DNA from 3 places in the Synechococcus sp. W60.3 genome. Region 2 is predicted to be linked to each of the others. Evidence: predicted binding sites of a transcription regulator. Region 2 holds the regulator's gene; each other region holds the start of a gene.
The links. Region 2 encodes NtcA, which controls nitrogen genes in cyanobacteria. Its sites were predicted from a motif close to GTANCNNNNGNTAC; they were not measured.
Positions count from the first base shown of each region.

Region 1: a site for NtcA is predicted at 3,213-3,226, ahead of urtA (urea ABC transporter substrate-binding protein). Genes of this name have one in related genera too.
Region 3: a site for NtcA is predicted at 3,034-3,047, ahead of NW846_RS10965 (ferredoxin--nitrite reductase). Genes of this name have one in related genera too.

Region 1 covers NZ_JANSHJ010000021.1:27,060-34,182, forward strand. The annotation lists gene NW846_RS08600 (transglycosylase SLT domain-containing protein) at 1-1,084, opposite strand, end outside; gene NW846_RS08605 (S9 family peptidase) at 1,152-3,086, opposite strand; gene urtA (urea ABC transporter substrate-binding protein) at 3,484-4,758, shown strand; gene urtB (urea ABC transporter permease subunit UrtB) at 4,863-6,020, shown strand; gene urtC (urea ABC transporter permease subunit UrtC) at 6,024-7,123, shown strand, end outside.
Region 2 covers NZ_JANSHJ010000014.1:33,571-40,693, forward strand. The annotation lists one part of gene NW846_RS06710 (IS630-like element ISSoc15 family transposase) at 1-396, shown strand, start outside; gene NW846_RS06715 (M61 family metallopeptidase) at 466-2,265, opposite strand; gene ntcA (global nitrogen regulator NtcA) at 2,532-3,206, shown strand; gene leuB (3-isopropylmalate dehydrogenase) at 3,322-4,467, opposite strand; gene petD (cytochrome b6-f complex subunit IV) at 4,610-5,122, opposite strand; gene petB (cytochrome b6) at 5,200-5,847, opposite strand; gene NW846_RS06740 (S41 family peptidase) at 6,053-7,123, shown strand, end outside.
Region 3 covers NZ_JANSHJ010000037.1:7,552-14,674, forward strand. The annotation lists gene NW846_RS10960 (CmpA/NrtA family ABC transporter substrate-binding protein) at 45-1,367, opposite strand; gene NW846_RS10965 (ferredoxin--nitrite reductase) at 1,429-2,976, opposite strand; gene NW846_RS10970 (CAP domain-containing protein) at 3,437-4,585, opposite strand; gene NW846_RS10975 (hypothetical protein) at 4,602-4,757, opposite strand; gene NW846_RS10980 (ureidoglycolate lyase) at 5,025-5,390, opposite strand; gene NW846_RS10985 (IS256 family transposase) at 5,504-6,382, shown strand; gene NW846_RS10990 (transposase) at 6,306-6,845, shown strand; gene NW846_RS10995 (urease accessory protein UreD) at 6,730-7,123, opposite strand, start outside.

The DNA.
Region 1 (7,123 bases), on a different contig from region 2:
CCAAGCCAATCTGCTGGGCTAGAGCAATGGCTTGGCTGAGATTGCCCGTTTGCGCCTGGCGCCAAGCCACCGTCCAGGCGGCGGTGGCCGCGGCTTCGCTGACTGGGAAGCGCTCCCAAAGGGTCTGCCGCACCGCCTGGGCCGATTGCGGGCTGCCGTTGCGGTCATACAGTTGGCTGAGGCTGAGCAACGCTTCTGGAGCTTCTCTATCCGAGCCGGATCCCACCTGGCGAAGCAGCTCGATTGCCGTCGGCAGGTCGCTCAGCTCGGCCAGGCGGCGCCGGGTGAGGGAGGCTTCGGCGGCGTCGGGAAATTGAGCCAGCAGCGCTTGGTAAGCCGCTCTCGCCTGGGGCAACTCCCGCGAGATCTGGTGGCTGCGCCCCTGGCGGTAGAGATTGCGAGAGGTGGTGGGGGCACGCCCGTAGGCGCGGGCGGCTTTGCCGTACTCCCGCTGCTCCCAATAGGCATCGGCCAGGATCTGCCAATCGGAGGCCGTGAGGGATCCCTCTTGGGCTTGCCGCCAGCGATCCAGCAGCGGCGTTAACCCAGGGGTTTGCGGGTGGTGCAAGGCCAGATCCCGCAGCAGGTCATACCGGTCAGGATCCAGCTCCAGCAGGTGCTTGAGGGCGCGGGCCGTCAGGGGGTGGGTGGGAAATTGCCGCCGCAACTGATCCACCTGGCCCATTCCCCAGAGGGCGTAGGCGGCCACCGGGCTGTGGGGATACTCCTGCAAGATCTTGGGCCACCAGATCTGGCGGGCTGTTTCTCGATCCCCCAGCTTTTCATAAGCCTGAGCCCTGAGCTTCCAGATCTCGTCGGTGAGAACTGGCAGCTTTTCTTCCAAGCCCTGCAGGTGCTCCAGGGCCGCTTGCGCTTGGCCGGCCTGCAGGGCTTTGTAGGCGCGCAAAAAGGCGGCGCCAGAAGTCGAGCTCAGGGGTGCTGGAGGCGCCGCCGCCATCTCGACAGGTTCTGCCCAGGAGGAGGCGTAAAAGCCCCACAGGACGCCGCCCAGTACTCCGCCTGCTGCTAAGGTCGCGGCAAGCCATCGCCTCCAGAGTTGCCGGTGGCTTGTTCTGCTCTGCATGCCTCCCTTCCCCAGCGTCCTTGACTAGGATACCCAATGGGGAGGCGCTGAGCCAGGACAAGTAACCTCAACGAGGAGGAGGCCAGTTGGCAATGGGAACCGGCTCGATAAGCTCCCCCAAGGGAAACCCTAGGATCTGGGCGTAGAAATAAAGCTCTGCCTCCAGGGCCCGTTTGAGGTTGGCTGCCTGGCGAAAGCCGTGCTGCTCACCGGCAAAAGGGACATAGGCCACCGGGATCCCCTTGGCCTGCAGGGCAGCCACCATCCTCTCTGCTTGGTTGGGAGGGACGATGGCGTCCTCCAGGCCTTGAAAGAAGATAACGGGGCAGTTGAGACCCTCCAGGTGGTGGATGGGAGAGCGCTCCCGGTAGAGATCCCGCCGCTCCGGGTAGGGGCCAATTAAGCTGTCCAAGTAGTGGGACTCAAACTTGTGGGTCTCCTGGGCTAGGGCCTCTAGATCGCTCACCCCGTAGTAGCTGGCGCCGGCCTTGAAGACGGTGTGAAACGTCAGGGCCGCCAGGGTGGTGTAGCCGCCGGCGCTGCCGCCGCGAATGAGCAGCCGCTCCCCGTCCACCTTGCCCTGGGCTGCCAAGAATTGGGCCCCAGCGATGCAATCTTCCACGTCCACAAGGCCCCAGCGGCCCTTGAGGGCCTCCCGGTAGGCCCGCCCATAGCCGCTGCTGCCGCGGTAGTTGACATCCAAAACGGCAATCCCGCGGCTGGTCCAGTATTGGATCCCCAGGTCGAGCACGGCTGCCGTCGCCCCTGTGGGCCCACCGTGGCTTTTCACGAGCAGGGGCGGTTTTTCGCCGGCAGGGGCCACGAAGTCGCGGTTTTTGGGGGGATAGAAGAAGGCGTAGGCCACTTCCTTGCCGCCACCGGTGGGAAAAACAATGGGCTCTGGGATCGACAGATAGTCGGGATCCACCGCCACGCTGCTGGAACGGGCCACCACCTCCACTTGGCTGGAGGGTAAGTCTAGGCAGACCAAGGCAGTGGCTTCCGTCGGGGATCCGGCCAGGAAAGCGGCTTTTTCCCCACTCACCTGCAAACCGCTGATCTGGGTGTAGGGCAAGGGGATCCCTGCCAACTGTCCTGAATGGGGATCCAGATAAGCCAGATGAGACAGCCCGTCTTGTTCATAACAGGCCAGAATGCGCCCATCCCCAGCAAAGCCGTAGGTGCTCAGGCCAAACACCCACTGCGGCTCTCCAAACTCCGCTTCCATAGGGCAGAGGGGAATGGGGCCCTGGGGATCCCAGCGATAGAGGTTCCACCAGCCGCTGCAATCGGAAACAAAGTAGAGATCCCCCTCCGGTGACCACTGGGGCTGGAAGATCGACTCGGCAGGGCCACCGGCCAGCTTTTGAGGTTCTCCCAAGCTGCCGTCAGGGTTCACCTCAGACCGCCACAGCTCTGTGCCGTCCCAGGGCATTTGGGGGTGATCCCAGGTCAGCCATACCAAGGTCTGGCCATCGGGGCTGAGGCGAGGGTTGGCATAGAAATTGTGCCCAGAGGCCAAAACGCGCTGGGATCCGCTTTCCAAGTCAATCGAGACAAGGCTGTTTTCCGGCTCTCCCTGGCGGCTGTGATCTTCCCGCACACAGAGGATGCGTCCACGCGCCCGATCCACCACCCCATCTGCATAGCGATAGGGGCCTGCTTCCGTCAGGGGCTGGGGATCTGAACCCGGCAGCAGGCGGTAGAGCCGTTGGTCAGCGAAGTTGCAAAAATACACTACCCCTGCCGACACCCAATAAGCTCCACCCCCATACTCATGCACTCGTGTCCGCACATTGAAAGGTGCCGGTGTCAGCTCCACCAGGATCCCGTCGGCAGAGCGCCGCATCAACACATTGCGCCCTTTTTCTTGCGGGCGGCCCTCCGTCCAGTAGAGATCCCCTCCATCCCAAACCATCTGTCCCAAGCGCAGGGATCCCGTCACCACCAGGTCAGCGGTAATCGGGGATCGCCAAGATCCATAGCCAGCCTGTTGCACCATAAGCTGTTAACTCTCAACTAATTCTCGACCCCAGAACCCCTATTATGCCGGCAGCAAGGGATCCCTGCCTTTGCCTACAGCCTGTGGGGAAAGGGAGCCGAGAACAGGCTCGGATTCTGGGAAAAGGTATCCCGCGATACAATTCTCTCCGGGCTGAATGGGTTTGATGGAACACGTTAAGGCAACAGGGATGCACAACGCTTTCTCGACTGCAGGATTAGCCTTTTCCTCTGTTGATGTTGGGAAGGCATTCGGTGAAAGCCTCAGCCGACTGCAGTTGGGCAAATTTAACACATGGGCGAGGTGATGAGCTAAGTGCTTCCCTCGGTTGGCCGGGCTGCTGCAACAACTGGACTTCTTAATACCCTTTGCACTCACTTCGTTTCGGAGATCACCGATGGCTCTATCATTTAATCGTCGTCAAGTGCTGAAAATGGGCGCTCTGGCCGGAGCCGGGGCTGCCCTAGGGCCGCAGATCTGGGTGAAGCGATCCGTGCCCGCCTACGCCCAGGGAGAGACCATCCGCGTTGGCATTTTGCACTCCCTTAGCGGCACCATGGCCATTTCGGAAACCAGCGTGGTGGATGCGGAAAAGCTGGCCATCAAAGAGATCAATGCCGCCGGTGGGGTTTTGGGCAAGCAGATCGAGCCGATTATCGAGGATGGGGCTTCCGATTGGCCAACCTTTGCGGAGAAAGCCACCAAACTGATCGATGTGGACAAGGTGGCAACGGTGTTTGGATGCTGGACTTCGGCCAGTCGCAAAGCCGTGTTGCCGGTGTTTGAATCCAAGCAGCACCTGCTCTGGTATCCCGTGCAGTACGAAGGACAAGAGTGCTCCAAAAACATCTTCTACACCGGCGCTGCCCCCAACCAGCAGATCGAGCCTTCGGTGGAATGGCTGCTCAAGAACAAGGGCAAAGAGTTCTTCCTGGTGGGATCCGACTACGTGTTCCCCCGCACGGCCAACACCATCATCAAGGCCCAGTTGGAAGCCCTGGGGGGCAAAGTGGTGGGTGAAGACTATCTGCCTTTGGGCAGCACAGAAGTTACCCCCATCATCAGCAAGATCCGGGCCGCTCTTCCCAATGGCGGTGTGATCTACAACAGCTTGAACGGCGACAGCAACGTGGCCTTTTTCAAACAACTGGAAGGGGCAGGGCTGGGGCCAGATCGCTATCCTTCCATGTCCGTCAGCATTGCCGAAGAAGAGGTACAGGCCATCGGCCCCGAATTCTTGGAAGGGCACTTTGCCGCCTGGAACTACTTTATGACGGTGGATACGCCTGCCAACAAGAAGTTTGTGGAGGCTTTCAAGGCAGAATACGGCCAAAACCGCGTCACCAACGACCCGATGGAAGCCGCCTACATCATGGTTTACATCTGGAAGCAGGCAGTGGAAAAAGCGGGAACAGTGGAAATCGACGCCGTGCGGCAGGCAGCCTATGGCCAGACCTTTGATGCCCCAGAAGGCTTGGTAACCATGAACACCAATCACCACCTGACCAAGTATGTGCGGATCGGCCAGGTGCGCTCTGACGGTTTGTTTGATGTCATCTTTTCTACGGATGCCGTGGAGCCGCAGCCCTGGAACCAGTTTGTGGCAGAGACCAAGGGCTTTGCCTGCGATTGGTCAGATCCGGCCAAGGGCGGTCGCTACAAAGTCAGCTAGTCCTGGCCAGGGCTGGGATCCCTTGCCGTTTGGATAGGGTCGGGGATCCCGCCTAGATGCTCGGTTAGCCTCCCTAGTTTAGTTGGAAGGAGGATCCCCTGCCCATGACCTTGCTCCTGGACAGCTTGTTCAACGGCATTAGCATTGGCACCGTCTTGCTAATAGCCGCCTTGGGCTTGGCCATTGTTTTCGGCCTCATGGGGGTCATCAACATGGCCCATGGGGAGCTGATGATGTTGGGGGCCTACACCACTTTTGTGGTTCAAAATGCCTTTCGTCCCCTAGGGGATCCCTGGCGGGATCTGTACATCTTTCCAGCTTTGGTAGCTGCCTTTGCCGTCACGGCTCTGGTGGGACTAGCCCTGGAGCGGGGGGTGATCCGCTTTTTGTATGGCCGACCGCTGGAAACCCTTCTGGCCACTTGGGGTGTGAGCCTGATCCTGCAGCAGTTTGTGCGCAGCGTCAATTGGGTGCTGGCTTTCCGCTTGGGGGCCTTCGCGGTGCTCTTTTTCGGCGGCTGGTGGCTTTTGTCCAGGCGGGCGGATTGGCCGCGTCTCAAGGGGTGGACGCTGGCGCTGCTGTTGGTGCTCTCCACGGCCATTGCATCGGTGGGGGGGCGGGTGCTGGCGCAAACCTATGCTTTGGCGGTTACCCAGCCTTGGTTCGGCGCCCAGAACAAAGACGTGACGGCTCCCCGGTGGCTGGGGGGTGGGATCCCGGTGGGCAACCTGTTTTTGCCCAATACCCGCCTGTTTATCATCGCCCTCACTGTCTTCTGCATCCTAGGGCTGTACTTCTTCTTGCAACGCACCCGCTGGGGGCTGCGCATCCGGGCGGTTACCCAGAATCGGGCCATGAGCGCCTGTGTAGGGATCCCCACGCAAAAGGTGGATGCCCTTACCTTTGCCGTCGGCTCGGGTCTGGCGGGAGTAGCCGGCGTGGCGGTCAGCCTGCTGGGATCCGTGGGGCCGAACACCGGCCAAAACTACATCGTGGATACCTTTATGGTGGTCGTCGTGGGGGGTGTTGGTAAGCTCTTAGGCAGTATTGTGGCGGCGCTTGGGATCGGGATTGCCAACTTTGTCATCGGCTCAGGGACGCTGGCTTTGATTTTTCCCAACGTGCCCATCCTGACCGATACCCTCAACTTTTTTGCCACCACGAGCATGGCCAAGGTGATGGTCTTTGCTTTGATCGTGGCCTTTTTGCAGGTGCGACCTCGGGGCCTTTTCCCCGAAAAAGGTCGTATGGTGGATGCCTAGGGAATGATCTCGCTTGGCGAAAACTCTAGGACCAGACTCTCCATCTTCTACTCCCTCACAAAGCCTATGAAACTGGTTCATTCCCCCCGTGCTGATCATGAAGTGGCTGCTCCCGCCGCGGGTGGGGATCCCAATTCTTCTCGCAAGCTTCTGTGGGAGGCCGGGATCCTCATCGTTTTGGTGCTGGCCTTGATCTTTGTGGCCCCAACTGTGCTGTCTGGCTTTCGGCTCAACTTGTTGGGGCGGTTTCTGGCCCTCAGCATTGTAGCTTTGGGGATCGACCTCATCTGGGGCTATACCGGCATGCTCAGCCTGGGGCATGGGGTGTTCTTCGCCTTGGGGGGCTACGCTCTGGGGATGCACCTGAAATTGCAATTGCCGGAAGGTCAGATACCAGAGTTTTTCAGCCTCTACGGGGTAACGGAATTGCCCTGGTTTTGGTATCCCTTTTATTCGTTTCCGTTTACGGCTGTTGCTGTGGTCTTGATCCCGGCTTTGGTGGCGGCAGCCCTGGGGTATTTGGTGGTGAGAAATCGCATCCGAGGGGTTTATTTTTCCATTTTAACTCAGGCCACCACGATCATTTTCTTTAACTTCTTCAACGGCCAACAGCGCTTAATTAACGGCACCAACGGCCTGACCAACTTCCAGACTTTGTTTGGCCTAGATGTCAACTCGTCCGAAATGCGCTTTGCTGTCTATGTCACTACAGTTCTGGCGGTGGTTTTGGCTTACCTTCTCTGTCGTTGGCTGACCAGCGGCCTATTCGGTCGGATCCTGGTAGCCATTCGAGATGACGAGCCGCGGGTTCGTTTTTCCGGCTACGATCCCACCGGCTTTAAAGTTCTGGTGTTTGCCGTGTCTGCTGCCCTGGCGGGTGTTGCCGGAGCTTTGTTTACCTTGCAAACTGGGATCATCTCTCCCAATGCGATGGCCGTTCCCTTTTCCATTGAGATGGTAATCTGGGTGGCGGTGGGCGGTCGGGCCAGTTTGGTGGGGGCGGTGCTGGGGGCTCTGTTGGTTAACTTTGCCAAGAGCTTGCTGAGCGAAAATTTTCCCGAAATTTGGTTGTTTTTCCAAGGGGGATTGTTCCTGCTGGTGGT
Region 2 (7,123 bases):
ACGGTTATTGGAGCTATTTCCTTGAGAGGTGTAGTTGGCTGTCGTGTCATCAAGGGTGGGATGAAGAAAGAGGACTTTTTGGAGTTTTTGAGAAGCGAGTTATGTCCGAAGCTAGATGCGAGGAAGGTTGTGATTATGGACAATTTGAATATCCACAAGAGTCGGGAAGTTGAGGAATTGATTAGGGGGACAGGAGCACGAATCCTATACCTGCCTGTGTATGCGCCGGAGTTGAATCCCATTGAGATGATGTGGTCAGTGTTGAAGCATTTTACTCGGCAGCTTTGCAGAATTGGGAAATATAGCATGGAGCAGATAGTGAAGACTTCTTTACTACTGATCAATCCATCCTCCTTCCGAAGTTGGTTTGCTAAGTGCTGCTATTGTACCCCTTGAGCTCTTAACAGGCTGTAACTCAGGAGTTGTGAACAGCTAGGAAGATTTTAAAGCATTGCTACCTCCTGCTTACTCTTGAGCCAGAAGGGATCCCAGCCAGCCCTGCTGGAGCGCTTTCTGGGCGGGAGTGAGCTCAGGCAAGGCCTCCAGGGTGTACACATCCGGGCGGGGCGGATCCAAGGGGATCCAAAAGTGCTTTAACTGATTGCCTTGGAAGACGCTAAGACAGATGGTTTGGTGGGGCTGATAGGCTGCCAGGCGCTCCGGCAAGGTGGCGGCGCTTACCCGGAAGCCATCCAAGGCCACCAACTCATCGCCAGCCCAGATGCCGGCTTTTTGAGCGGGGGATCCCATCTCGACGGCGCTGATGCGATTGCCTTCGCCGTTGAAGTTGAGGCCCAGGTAGGGGGGAGGGTTGGGTCGGCTGAAGTGAACCTTGAGGGTGAGGCCAAAGGGGTGGAGGTAGGCGTTGTAGTCTAGCTCTTCCGTGCCGTCCACATAGGCGGCGAAAAAGGGGCTGAGATCGGCGCCGGCTGCCCGCTCAAACGCCTCTTGCAAGTCTTGGTTGCTGTAGCCTTTCTCTGTCCGACCAAAGCGCTGCCACAGATCCCGCAGGGCCGTGTCCAGGGATCCCTGCCCCCCTGAGAGGTGGCGAATGTGCAGATCTAGCAGCCAGCAGACCAAAGCGCCCTTTAGGTAATAGGAAACCTGGCTGTTGAGGCTATTTTCGTGGGGACGGTAGAGCTTGATCCAGGCGTCGAAACTGGATTCTCGCAGCGATTGTACGGCTCGACCTGGAGTGCGCTGCAGCCGGCCAATTTGCTCGGCCAGGATCTTTAAAAAATCTTCGGCGCTGAGGATCCCTGGCCGCAGCAAGATGACATTTTCGTAGTAGCTGGTTGCCCCCTCGCAAAACCACAGACAGTCCACGTAGTTTTCTTGGTTGTAGTTAATTTTCTCCAAAGCCAGAGGGCGCAGCCGCTTGACGTTCCAAGCATGGAAAAGCTCATGGGCCAGCAGCGCCAAAAAGCGGCGGTAGGAGTGGGGCTGATGCAGCTCCAGTCCAGAATAATTGAGGGTGGCACTGTACTTGTGCTCCAGGCCGCCAAATCCCCCGGCTGACAAATGCACAATAAACCAGTAGCGGTCGTAGGGCAGCTCGCCAAAAAACGCCGCCGTGGCCCGGACAATTTTCTCGGCATCGGCCACCGCTTGCTCCAAATTTAGGGTGCCCGCTCCCCAGACCACGAAGTAGTGAGGGATCCCTTCCACCGCAAACGACCGCAACTGGTGCAGGCCCACCTCCACCGGGCTATCCACCAGCTCGTCGTAGTCTGCCGCCACAAAAGACTGGCCGGAAGCAGCATCCTCAGAAGAAGACCTCAAAGGTCGCAAACTGGTGGCGACGTGCCAGTCGGGTTTGGGAGGGATTATCGTCAAGGTGTAGGGCTCCCGCTCGCGACCGGGCACGTAGAGAAAGAGCGCCGCCCCGTTGAAGTAGGCGTGGGTGAGATCCAAATGGTTGGTGCGCACCGTCAGCTCGTAGGCGTAGACCCGATAGCGGATCGCGACAGCCGAACAGCGGGGCGGCTCGATCTCCCAAGTGTGCTTATCTACCTTCCGCCAGGCCAAAGGGATCCCTTGCTCCGTTGCTGCCTGAAACTCTTGCACATGGCGGGCATATTCCCGCACCAGGTAGGATCCCGGCGTCCACACCGGCAGCCGCAGTTGCAGAGGTACTTCTGGATCCACCTCTTGGATCTGTAGTTCCACCTCCAAAAGGTGATTGGCCGGCTCCGGCATCCGCACCGTGAAATGCTGACGGCTTAGCTGAGAAGGGGCGGCAACCCCACCCTGCGCGATCCCCATATAACTTTCCTCGCACCTCCCGCCTGCACCGTCCCAAAACAGTGCGCTAGAAGCATATCTTGGACAGGAGACAAGACTTCAAAGATGTAGCTCCTGCTACAAAGATATCCAAGCAGAGTCTTTTAGCTTAGGATAATCTTGCCGCCGAGGTCATTTTTGAGTCAAGGGTGGCTTGGGTCAATAGCGGGCAGCTCAACCCCGGCACTCCTGGCTGATCTTGTTGGGTTGATTCTAAGGGATAAACTGACCTTAAAAGGTTGAAGAATATGGCAGTGGCCATTGCAGAAAAATCTCTGGTTGCAGCCTTCAAACAGTTGGGAGGGCCTCACCATCCTCCGGTTATCGAAACGTTTGAGCGCGGTAAGACCATCTTCTTTCCTGGGGATCCGGCGGAGCGGGTTTACTTTTTGGTGAAAGGAGCTGTCAAGCTCTCGCGGGTCTACGAAATGGGGGAAGAAATTACCGTCGCTCTCCTGCGGGAAAACAGCATCTTTGGGGTGCTCTCCTTCATCACGGGGCAGCGCTCCGACCGCTTCTATCACGCGGTGGCCTTTACCCGCGTCGAGCTGCTCTCTCTGCCCATCGAACAGGTGGAAAAATCCTTGCGGGAGAACGCTGAGCTCTCCATGTTGCTCCTCAAGAGCCTGTCTTCCCGCATCTTGCAGACGGAGATGATGATCGAGACGCTGGCCCACCGCGACATGGGATCCCGTCTGGTCAGCTTTCTACTGATCCTCTGCCGCGACTTCGGGGTGCCCGGCCCCAATGGAGTCACCATCGATCTCAAGCTATCCCACCAGGCCATTGCGGAAGCGATCGGCTCCACTCGCGTCACCATCACTCGTCTGTTGGGGGAGCTGCGCAAGAAGAACTACATTTCCATCCACAAGAAAAAGATCACCGTCCACGACCCAATGCAGCTTGGCCATCGCTTTGCCTAGGGGGAGAAGCTGCCCCTAGGGCCGTTTCCAGGAATTTACCAGTCGGGACAATCCCTCCCTCTGGGAGAGGAGTAGCCGTGCCACCAGGGCAGGGCAGCGACGAGGGAACCTCCCCTCAACCACCAGGGGCTGAGAGCGATCCTTGGGGGGAGGCTTGCTGCTGGGCCAGAGCAGCCAAGATCTTTTCCCCCATTTCCCGACAGCCGACGAGGGTCATCCCCTCAGAGTAGATGTCGGCAGTGCGGTAGCCCTGGGCCAAAACCGCCTCGACGGCCTGTTCGATGCGGTCGGCAGCCTGGGGCTGATCCAAGGAGTAGCGCAGCAGCATTGCCCCGGAGAGCACCTGGGCAATGGGGTTGGCCTTGTCTTGTCCGGCAATATCCGGGGCTGACCCGTGTACGGGTTCGTACACCCCAGGGCCAGAGGATCCCAAAGAGGCAGAGGGCAACATGCCGATGGACCCGGTCAGCATCGCCGCCTCGTCGGAGAGGATATCCCCGAAGAGGTTCTCCGTGAGAATGACGTCAAACTGCTTGGGCCAGCGCACCAACTGCATGGCAGCATTATCGACGTACAGGTGGGACAGCTCCACGTCGGGGTACTCAGCCGCAATGGCGGTAACCCGCTCCCGCCACAGTTGTGACACTTCCAGGACATTGGCTTTATCCACCGAGCAGAGCTTGCGCCGGCGTTTGCGGGCCAGTTCAAAAGCCACACGGGCAATGCGATCCACCTCCGCCTCGCTGTAGGCCATGGTGTTCACACCCCGCCGGGATCCCTTGGCATCTGTGAAGATCCCTTTGGGTTGGCCGAAGTAGATGCCGCCGGTGAGCTCCCGCACCACCACCAGGTCGATCCCGGCAACCACCTCCGGCTTGAGGGAAGAGGCCTGCACCAGTTGCGGAAAGATCTTCACCGGGCGCAAGTTGGCAAACAGCCCCAGGCCCGCCCGCAAGCCCAACAAAGCCCGCTCAGGGCGCTTCTCCCGCGGCAGGGTGTCGTACTTAAAGTCGCCAACTGCCGCCAAGTAAACAGCATCGCTCTCCTGGGCCATTTTCAAGGTCTCTGGCGGCAAGGGATCCCCCGTGGCTTCGTAGGCGGCCCCGCCAATCAAGCCCTCCTGCCACTGGAGGGAAAACCCCACCTGAGCGGCAACCGCATCCAAAACCGCCCGCCCCACCTGCATGATTTCAGGACCGATCCCATCTCCGGCCAGGGCTGTAATCCGATAGGTTCGGACAGCAGAGGAAGGAACGCTCATGGGCGGTCACAGCAAAAGAATGCGTAGCGATATTACCATCCCTTGGCCCCCAGGTTTGCCGAAAAGTCCCCCACGTCCAAAAAAAGTGCAGCCCGGCCACCGGCCTGCTGCACTCAGAGTTATCAAGCCGATATTCTGCCCTCTAGAACAGGCCCAGGGTGACCCACTTATCCAGAGGCAAGGTGGCGCCAATGCCCAAATAGAGGGTGACCAAGGTGCCGATCAAAAACACCGTCGTCGCCACGGGGCGGCGCAGCGGATTCTGAAACTTGTTGACGTTTTCGATGAAAGGCACAAACAGAAGGCCGACCGGAATGGCCGACATCAGGGCAATGCCCAAGAGCTTGTTGGGAGCAATGCGCAAAATGTGAAACGCGGGGTAGAGATACCACTCCGGCAGAATTTCCAGCGGCGTGGCAAAGGGATCCGCCGGCTCGCCGACACCCGCCGGATCCATGACCGCCAGGCCGACAATCACCCCAATAGTGCCCAGGATCACCACCGGGAACATAAAGAGCAAATCGTTGGGCCAAGCGGGCTCCCCGTAGGTCATGTGGCCCATGTTCTTCTTCAGCTTGGCCAAAACTTTGGGATTGTCTAGGTCAACTTTGCGGGTAATCGCCTCGGTTGCTATCACTTGCTTTGAGACCGGCATAGCCATTCTCCTTGTCTAGGGCAAAAGTTCTGAAAAGATGCATCCAGGGTGCCCGGCTCACAAGAACCGGTTTGGGATCACAAAGGCCCGGAGATGCCCTGGCGGCGGATCATCAGAAAGTGCATCGTCATGAAGACCGCCGTCAGCCAAGGCAACACAAAGGTGTGCAGGCTGTAGAAACGGGTGAGGGTGGCTTGGCCAACTGCCTCGCCGCCGCGGATAAGCTGGACCAGGGCATCCCCCACCACCGGAATGGCACTGGGCACCCCGGAGACGATCTTGACTGCCCAATAGCCCACCTGATCCCAAGGCAGGGAGTAACCGGTAACCCCAAAGGAAACCGTCAGTACCGCCAAGATCACGCCGGTTACCCAGGTCAGCTCGCGCGGCTTCTTGAACCCCCCCGTCAGGTAAACCCGGAAGGTGTGTAGAATCATCATCAACACCATCATGGAAGCACTCCAGCGGTGGATGGAGCGCAGCAGCCAGCCGAAGTTGACCTGGGTCATGATGTAGTTGACCGATTCAAAAGCCTCGGCCACCGTTGGACGGTAGTAAAAAGTCATGGCAAAGCCGGTGGCAAACTGAATGAGGAAGCACACCAGCGTGATGCCGCCGAGGCAGTAGAAGATGTTAACGTGGGGCGGAATGAATTTTCCGGTTGCGTCATCGACGAAAGGCGTGATCTCCAGCCGCTCGTCTAGCCAGTCGTAAACTTTGCTCATGATGCCTGCAATTTTTAGAGTTGGATATCCAGGGCGGGGCGGGCCCACTCCCTATGGCACTGTAACACAATTCGTTAACACGATCATGAAGTCGGGCTCAGCTTTGAGACAGGGATCCCTACACCAACAGCCCAAACGCCTGCTGATGTCTCATCTTGTTCACGTTTCTTAGTATTTCTTAGCTTCTTCTTCAGTTTGGGATCCGATGATTGCGCAGAAGCCGAGATCTGGGGAAAGCAGTTGCAGAGGGTTGGGGATCGGATGGGGGTTACGCCAGGCTGTCCGAGTTTTGTTGCTAGGGTGCCTGCTCTGGGCGAGTTTGGGCATTGGCGCCTGTCAGGTGCAGGCCAGCCGCTGGGGGGAAGAGCAGCAACTGCTGGCGCAGGCGTGGGCCTATGTGGATCGGGCCTACGTGGATCCGGGTTTCAACGGACAGAACTGGTGGCAGGTGCGCCAGCGCTTTCTCTCTCGGCCCCTGAAGGATCGGCAAGAGACCTACCGGGCCATCGAGGAGATGCTGGCAACTCTGGGGGATCCCTACACCCGCTTTTTGGACAGGGAGCACTACCTCAGCCTGCAGACTTCCACTGCTGGCGAGTTGAGCGGCGTCGGCCTCCAGATTGCCATCGACGGGCAGGGGGCAGTACGGGTCATCGCCCCAATGGAGGGGACTCCTGCCGAGCGGGCCGGGATCCAACCTCAAGATGAGATCCTGGCGGTGGATCAGGTGCCAGTGGCAGGGCTGAGCTTGGATGAGGTGGCAGAACGCATGCGCGGCCCCAGCGGCACAACCGTTAGCCTACGGCTAAAGCGGCAGGAGCGCATCTGGGAGGTGGAGCTGGTGCGGCAGTCCATCCTGATCAACCCGGTGCGCACCGGTTTTTTCAAGCTGCCCCAGGGGGAGGTAGCCTACATCCGCCTCAGCCAGTTTAACGGCAATGCCGCCGCTCAAGTGCGTCAGGCCATCCAGGCCGCAGAAGCGCGAGGAGTGCGGGGCTACATCCTCGATCTGCGCAACAACCCCGGAGGGTTACTGCAGGCGGCCATTGAGATTGCTCGCTTTTGGATCCCCAAAGGCGACATCGTGCGAGTGACGGATCGCTACGGCATTCAGGACGGCATTCCCGCCACCGGCGAAGTCCTCACGGCAGCCCCCTTGGTCGTCTTAGTGAACCAGGGCAGTGCCAGCGCCAGCGAAGTCTTGGCGGGGGCGTTGCAGGACAGCGGACGGGCGCAACTGGTGGGAACGCGCACCTTCGGCAAGGGGCTGATCCAA
Region 3 (7,123 bases), on a different contig from region 2:
TGGACAGAGGGTTTGCAGCTAACTTGCTGGGGAAAGTTGGGAAATTAGGCCAGCTTCTTAATCGCCAATTTCTCCAGGTAGGCGGCAGGATTTTCGGGATCGAACTGCACCCCGTCGAAGAAGGTTTCCACTCCTCGAGAGGTGCTGGGGGGAATGGCTGCCCCCTGACCAATGGCTTTGGCAGCTTCTCGCCAGAGTTCTTCCCGATTCACCCGCTCCACCAAGGCTTTGGTATCGGTGTCGGCAGGTAGGTAACCCCAGCGAATGTTTTCGGTCAAAAACCAGAGATCGTGGCTCTTGAAGGGGTAGGAAGCGTAGTTCTGCCAGAACTTCATCAGGTGGGGGCTGTTTTCAACGACCTTGCCGGTGCCGTAGTCAAAAGTGCCCCGAGAACGGCCCAAGATATCGGGCACAGGCACCCCCAGCCAGCGGCGGTCGCCGATGATGCGACACATCTCCTCTTTGTTTTCCATCTGGTCGCACCAGATCTGGGCTTCTAGCACCGCTTTCACCAGGGCAAGGGTGGCTTTCGGGTGCGCATCCACCCAGTCGGCCCGCAGGGCAAAGGCCTTTTCCGGGTGGCCGTTCCACAGCTCGCCGGTGGTGAGGGCACTATACCCCTCTTTTTGGTTCACCAGCTGGGCATTCCAAGGCTCGCCCACACAGAAGGCTTCCATGGTTCTGGATTTCATATTGGCCACCATCTGCGGCGGCGGCACCACAATGATGGAGACGTCGCTAGTGGGATCGATCCCGCCTGCGGCCAGCCAGTAGCGCATCCATAGGTCGTGGGTGCCACCAGGGAAGGTCACCGCACATTTGGGCTCTTTGCCGGCTGCTCGCAACTCGGCAAACTTAGCTTTGAGGGGGGAACTATCCAAGCCAATTTTCAGATCCCGATATTCGTTGGAAATGCTAATGCCCTGACCGTCCAGATTGAGACGGGCCAAGATGTACATAGGCACCGGCTTGCCATCGGTAACTTTGCCGGTGGTGATGAGGTAGGGCATGGGGGTGAGGATGTGTGCCCCATCGATGCCGCCGGCGGCGGATCCCAGCACCAAGTTGTCGCGGGTGGTGCCCCAAGAGGCCTGCTTGACCACCTCTACGTCCTTCATGCCGTACTTGTCAAAGAACCCCTTTTCTTTGGCGATGATCAGGGGGGCCGCGTCGGTTAGAGCGATGAACCCCAGCTTGGCGCTGGTGGTTTCGGGAGTATCGGCCTGCGCCACCCAGTAGCCTTTGCCCAAGGATTGCGATTGGGCGCGCGGGATCCCAGCCGTGGCCGCCCCAGCCGTGAGAGCAGCCACCCCGGCCAAAAATTGCCGACGGGAGACGGGAGAGGAAGTGCTGAACAGCTTAGACATCGAAACCTCCAAGATTTACAACGACGAAGAAAGAAAAACTTTCAGGACGGCAACAGAACCGCTAGCGGGTTACCAAAACAGAAGCCTGGGCGGCGGACGGATGCTGACGCGGCCTGGCCCCGAAGTGCTCCCTGAGCAACTCCACCAAGACCGGCTTGAGGTCTTCGCAAGGGATCCCTTTGCGCACGCATTCGCCCAGCTTGGCGTCTTTGCCCACCTCTCCCCCCATGTAGATGTCCACGGCCTCCACCACCCTGCCGTCCTTGCGAGCAGTGGTGCCCATAAGGCCGATATCGGCTACTTGGGGTTGGCCGCAGGAGTTGGGGCAGCCCGTCCAGTGGATGCGCACCATTTGGGGGATCTCCAGCTCCGCCTCCAGCTCCTCCATCAAGGCCACAGCCCGGTTTTTGGTCTCGATAAGGGCAAAGTTGCAGAACTGGTTGCCCGTACAGGACACCAACCCCCGCTGCAAGGGCCCTGGGTTGGGAGAGAACTTCTTCAAGAGCGGCTCTTTGAGGAGCGGGGCCACTCGGGAGTCGGGCACATTGGGGATGAGCACGTTCTGCTCCACTGTCAGCCGCAGCTCCCCGGAGCCGTACACCTCCGCCAAGCGGGCCAGCTCCATCATCTCCAGGGCGTTGAGCCGCCCCACCGGCACATGCAGGCCGACAAAGTTGAGGCCCGGCTGCTTCTGGGCATGCACCCCCAGCAGATCCCGCTTGTGCCAGACCACCTCATCTTTTTCCGCTGCCCTGAGCAGAGGGTGGCCTATCTGGCGCTCCACAGCCGCCCGGAACTTCTCTAGGCCCCACTCGTCAATGAGCCACATCAGCCGTGCCTTTTGCCGGTTGGCCCGCAGGCCGTGATCCCGGTAGACCAGCAGCACCGCCTCACACAGGGGAACTACATCCCGGGGATCCACCCAGACATCTAGGCCAATTGCCTCGGCGCAGCGGCGAGCAGAGAAAAAGCCGCCCACCAGGACGTTGAAGCCCAGGCGGCCATTTTTGAAGGCGGGCACAAAGGCCAGGTCGTTGATCTCCGCATGCACGGAGTTGTCGCGACAACCGCAGATGGCGATGTTGAACTTGCGCGGCAGGTTGCTGAAGGAAGGGTTGCCCTCGCCGTTGTTGGTGATCATGTCCTGCACCTTGCGGGTGAGACCGCGCACATCGATCAGCTCATCCGGGTCAATACCGGCCAGAGGGGATCCCGTGATGTTGCGCACGTTGTCCATGCCCGACTGGATGCTGGTCAGGCCTACCTCTTTCAGGTAGCCCAGGATCTGGGGCATTTCCTCGATGGGGATGCCCCGCAGTTGCAGGTTCTGCCGGGTGGTGATGTCGGCTACGCCCTGTTCTCCATAGGGGTAGATGATTGCGCCCAACATCCGCATTTGGCCGCTGGTTAGGATCCCATTGGGCAGGCGCAGCCGCAGCATGAACTGACCTGGGGTGCGCTTGCGAAAGAAGATCCCCAGCCACTTGAGGCGGTGATCCCGGTCGTCTTCAGGAATGTTCTCCCAACCCATCCGGGCAAACGCCTCCAGCTCGGCCTTGACCGCCAGCCCATCCTTTTCGCTTTTGAGGCGTTCAAATTGGTTCGCCATGATCGCTGCCGTGGGGTGAACACTAGCTACCCTAGCGATGACGAACCGTTAACTTTGGTATTGGAAGTTACACTCTGTAACAGGTTATGCAGTTTTGTCATTCTCGAATTGCGCTTTATGCATAAAGTCAGGCTTCCAGGAGCATGCCTCTAACCCCCAAAACCCTGAACTTTGCTGAATTTACTGAGCTTTAGGCGGTTTGGCAAAAGTCATTGAGAGGGATATAGTAGACCAAGTTTCCCCCTGATCCTTGAGTCCACCGCAACGGTTGCCGGGAAGTGAAGGGGGAAAGCGCTCGGGGGGTATTCCTCAGGGCTTTGCGGGATACCGCCTTCCTGCTCAGAGATAGGCAGGATGCGATCGCTTCTTTCCTGAACCATGTTCAGGAGAGTTCAGCGTGAATGTATCAGCAGCAGACCCCTCTTTCCCCTTTGGGAAAGGGGCTGGGGGTGAGGAAAAGCTAGTTGAGAGGGTTGAAAGAGTTGAAAGGCTCCATCTGCCAGAGCAGACGGGGCGGGATCCCCAGCCCTTCGGTGAGGGGTGCGGGCCGTTGGGAAGTTTGGGGATCGCAGTCGTAGAGAGCGGTGGTGTAGCGGTAGCTGCGGGGGGGGCCACCGTTGAGGCGAATGCCGCTAATTTCAAAGGTGTAGTTGCGATTGGGCTGGATCGAACCCACGGAGTAGGTCAAAGTTTCCAGGCCAAAGGCGGGATCCCCCACGCGGAGATCTCCAACAGGCACCGGCTCGCCGCTGAGGGCATCGGTGATGCGGACTTGGGCTTGGCTGAGATCAGCCTTGCCGCCACGGCTGGGCACCGAGAAAGACCAGCGGTAGGCAGACAGGGGCTGGCCGGAAAACCCTTCTAGGCGGTAGAGGTAGCCGTCTTTCTCCGGGAAGGCGATGAACTCTGGATCTGGCACCGACTCGTCAAAACCGAAGATCCAGTTGGCGTTGGCCTGGGTCACCCGTCCAGCCCGTGGGTCAAAGACAATGCCGTAGGCCCCCTGGGCGTACTGAGGATACAGGTTCCAGCGGCGATGCCCCACATCCACAAAGTTTTCTCGACCTGGCTCGGCAAAATAGATGTCCACCTGCCGCGCCAACACCCGGCCTGGGTCGGGGCCGTTCAGCTCTAGGATGGGCCCAACCGCCAGGTTGCTGAAGCGGGATCCCGCCTCCCCAGCAGGGGTAAAGCAGCGCCAAGAAGGGGGCGGCTGGTGGCTGAGGGCGCCATTGGCCACCTGCATCAGGGCCGCCTGCTGAGCGGCCTCCAAGAATTCGGGATTGAGCTTCACCGGCGGCAACTCGTGCAACAGCCGCACAAAGTTGAGCCGATCCATCATCTTTTGGGCTGCTGCCGGGGTGAGGCGACCGGGATTGCAGGTGGCAGCCTGAGGCTGCTCGGCATAGATGGGGCCGGCAAAGCTGCGGGTCTGGCGATCCAACTGGCACAAGAAACCGGCGATGGGCAGCTCCCCTGCCGGAGGGGGCCCCACCGCAGTAAGGGATCCCTCCCCACCGCCGCAGGCTGCCAACAGAAAAAGGCAGAGCAGACTCAAAACCATCCCTGCCCAGACTTGCTGCAAACTGGGCAGCCGCTGCCAAGGCATGCAAGATCCTGTGGGCTTACCGACCAGCGGGGGTGGGAGTGGGCGTGAGGCTGGGGGGACTGACGGTGCTGCTGCTACCCTCGTCGCAGGCAGACAACAGTCCCAGGCACAGGAACAGGGCCAGAGCCTCCAAGAGCTGGCGGCTCACCTTGTTGAGTTGGAGTGCGGCCATCGCAACAAACCTCCAAAACGCTGCCAGGTTTGACCCTGTTCTATCACCTGGCCCAACAAGTTGCTGTGCCGAGACTTCTGTCGGCAAGGGCAGAACTCGAACCCCAGTCAAGAAATGCTCACCCAACTCAGCCGGATCCTCTAGGGCTAGAACCTGAGTTCAGCCTCTGCCCCTTCCTATAGCGTAGCTGCGGATCCCCGCACCTCTTTCCGCGCTCAAGCGTAAAGACTACATCGATTTTTTTGCCGAGACTGCAGGGATCCGCCTTCAGGGGACGATCTGAAACTCCAGGTTGTAGGTCTGGAGCAGGTTGATCGTCTCGTGGTCGGTGAGGTTGGTGTCGGCCAGCTCCAGATTATAGAAATCGATGAACTCCTCGTGGTCGAAGTAGGGGCCGGCATGCCAGGTGCCCATCTCCAGTTTGATAAAGCGATCGCCGGGCACCCGAAAAGCCTGAATCTCGTCCACTTGCAGCTCGTCGGCAGGCGGCGCGACGGCGATGAACCACTCCTTGCCGTGCAGGGATCCCAGACACTGGGTGCAGCGGGTGTGGTGGGTTATCTGGCTAAACTTGAGGCCGCGGCGGGGCAGGCGCATCAAGTAGAAGCGGGGCTGGCCCTGATTCAAAACCAACTGGGCATCTTAGCTGTCGAAAGGCTTGTCGTCGGGAGCAGGGTAGATCGCCTGCCCGTAAGGGGCAAAGTTGGTAGTGTCGCGTATTTTGTGGGTTAAGCATGGAGGGCGGAATGGACCGAGAGGAGCTCAAGAGGTTGACCAAGGAGGAGATCAGCCGGCGCATCCGGGAAGGGGTCAAGGCCGTCATTGAGCAGGTGTTGGAAGAAGAGATGACCGAGCACCTGGCTGCGGGTTACCGTGAGCGCACCCCAAGCCGCCGCGGGGAGCGGAACGGCTACTACACCCGGGACCTCATCACGCCGGCGGGCAGGATCGCCCAGCTCCGGGTACCCCGGGACCGGGAGGGGACTTTCCTGACCGAGGTCTTTGAGCGGTACAAGCGGATGACCGGAGAGGTAGAAGAGGCGGTGCTGGAGATGTACCTGAAAGGGGTTTCCACCCGCAAGGTAGCGGCCATCACGGAGGGCCTGTCCCGGGTGCGCATCGGTAAGGACGCGGTCTCCAGGGTAGCTCAGCGCCTGGAGGAGGAGCTCTCCACCTGGCGGGGCCGGCCTTTGGAGCTGGCCTACCCCTACCTCTACCTGGACGCGGCCTACTTCAAGGTGAACTGGGGCGGGCGGGTGGTGGACCTGGCCCTTCTGGTGGCGGTGGGGGTGAACGAAGAAGGCTACCGGGAAGTGCTGACGGTGGAGCCGGCGGGCAGGGAGAGGAAGGAGGCCTGGAGGAACCTCCTGAAGGGCCTGGTGGAGCGGGGGCTTCATGGGGTGAGGCTGGTCATTTCCGACGACCACCCTTCCATCGGTCAAGCGGTGATGGCGGAGCTTCCTGGGGCCAGCTGGCAGCGGTGCGTGGTGCACTTTATACTTTATGCGGAACGTTTTAGCTCATGTGCCGCAGTCGGAGCGGGGTGTGGTGGCCGAGGAGCTCCAGGAGGTGTTTGTGGCGCGGCGGCGGGGCACGGCGGAATCTCTGGCCCAGGAGTTCGTTGAGCGCTACCGGGACCGGTTTAAGCGGGCGGTGGAGGTGTTTGCCCAGGGTTTGGGGGAGGCCCTGACCTACCTGGACTTTCCCGGGGTCCACCAGCGGCACATCAAGAGCACGAATGTGCTGGAGCGGCTTATCCGTGAGGTGAAACGGCGGAGTTTCCCCGGCGAGGGGAGCCTGGTGAATCTGGCCACGGTGGTGATGCTGAGGGCCACGGAGGACTGGGCTTTCCGGCGTTATGGACATGGACCCGCTTTGGGCCGCGGAAGAGAAACCCACAAAAATCGCGACTTGACCTGTGGAGGACTTTTACGACAGCCTCTTACACGATCAAGCGGCCAGGCAGCGCCCTTTAAAGGGCGCTGCTATAGCGCATTACGTCTATGGCTGGAAGCCCCCTTAAGGCTCTTTCCTGACTCCAAATCTTTAGGGCCCTCTGGGTCACCTCCTTGTTCCCAATCCCCCTAAGAAAAGAGTGCCTGAACGCGGTAAGCCCCACTCCTAGAAGCCCGTTTTCCGTTTCCTCAAAGAAGGGGTGACTTTCCCAGTTCCAGAAACCGCACACAAGGTAGGGGTGACCCTCTAGAACCCCTGGGTGGTTTGGACCCAGCTCCTCAGGAAGGAGCTCCAAAGCGTCCATATAAAAGGGAGCCTGGCCGAAAATCGCCGTTCGGGCGCGAATCCACTTAAACTTTCCCACTTCTCCTCTAGCTAATCTCCCTAGGGCATACATTTCCATCCAGCTA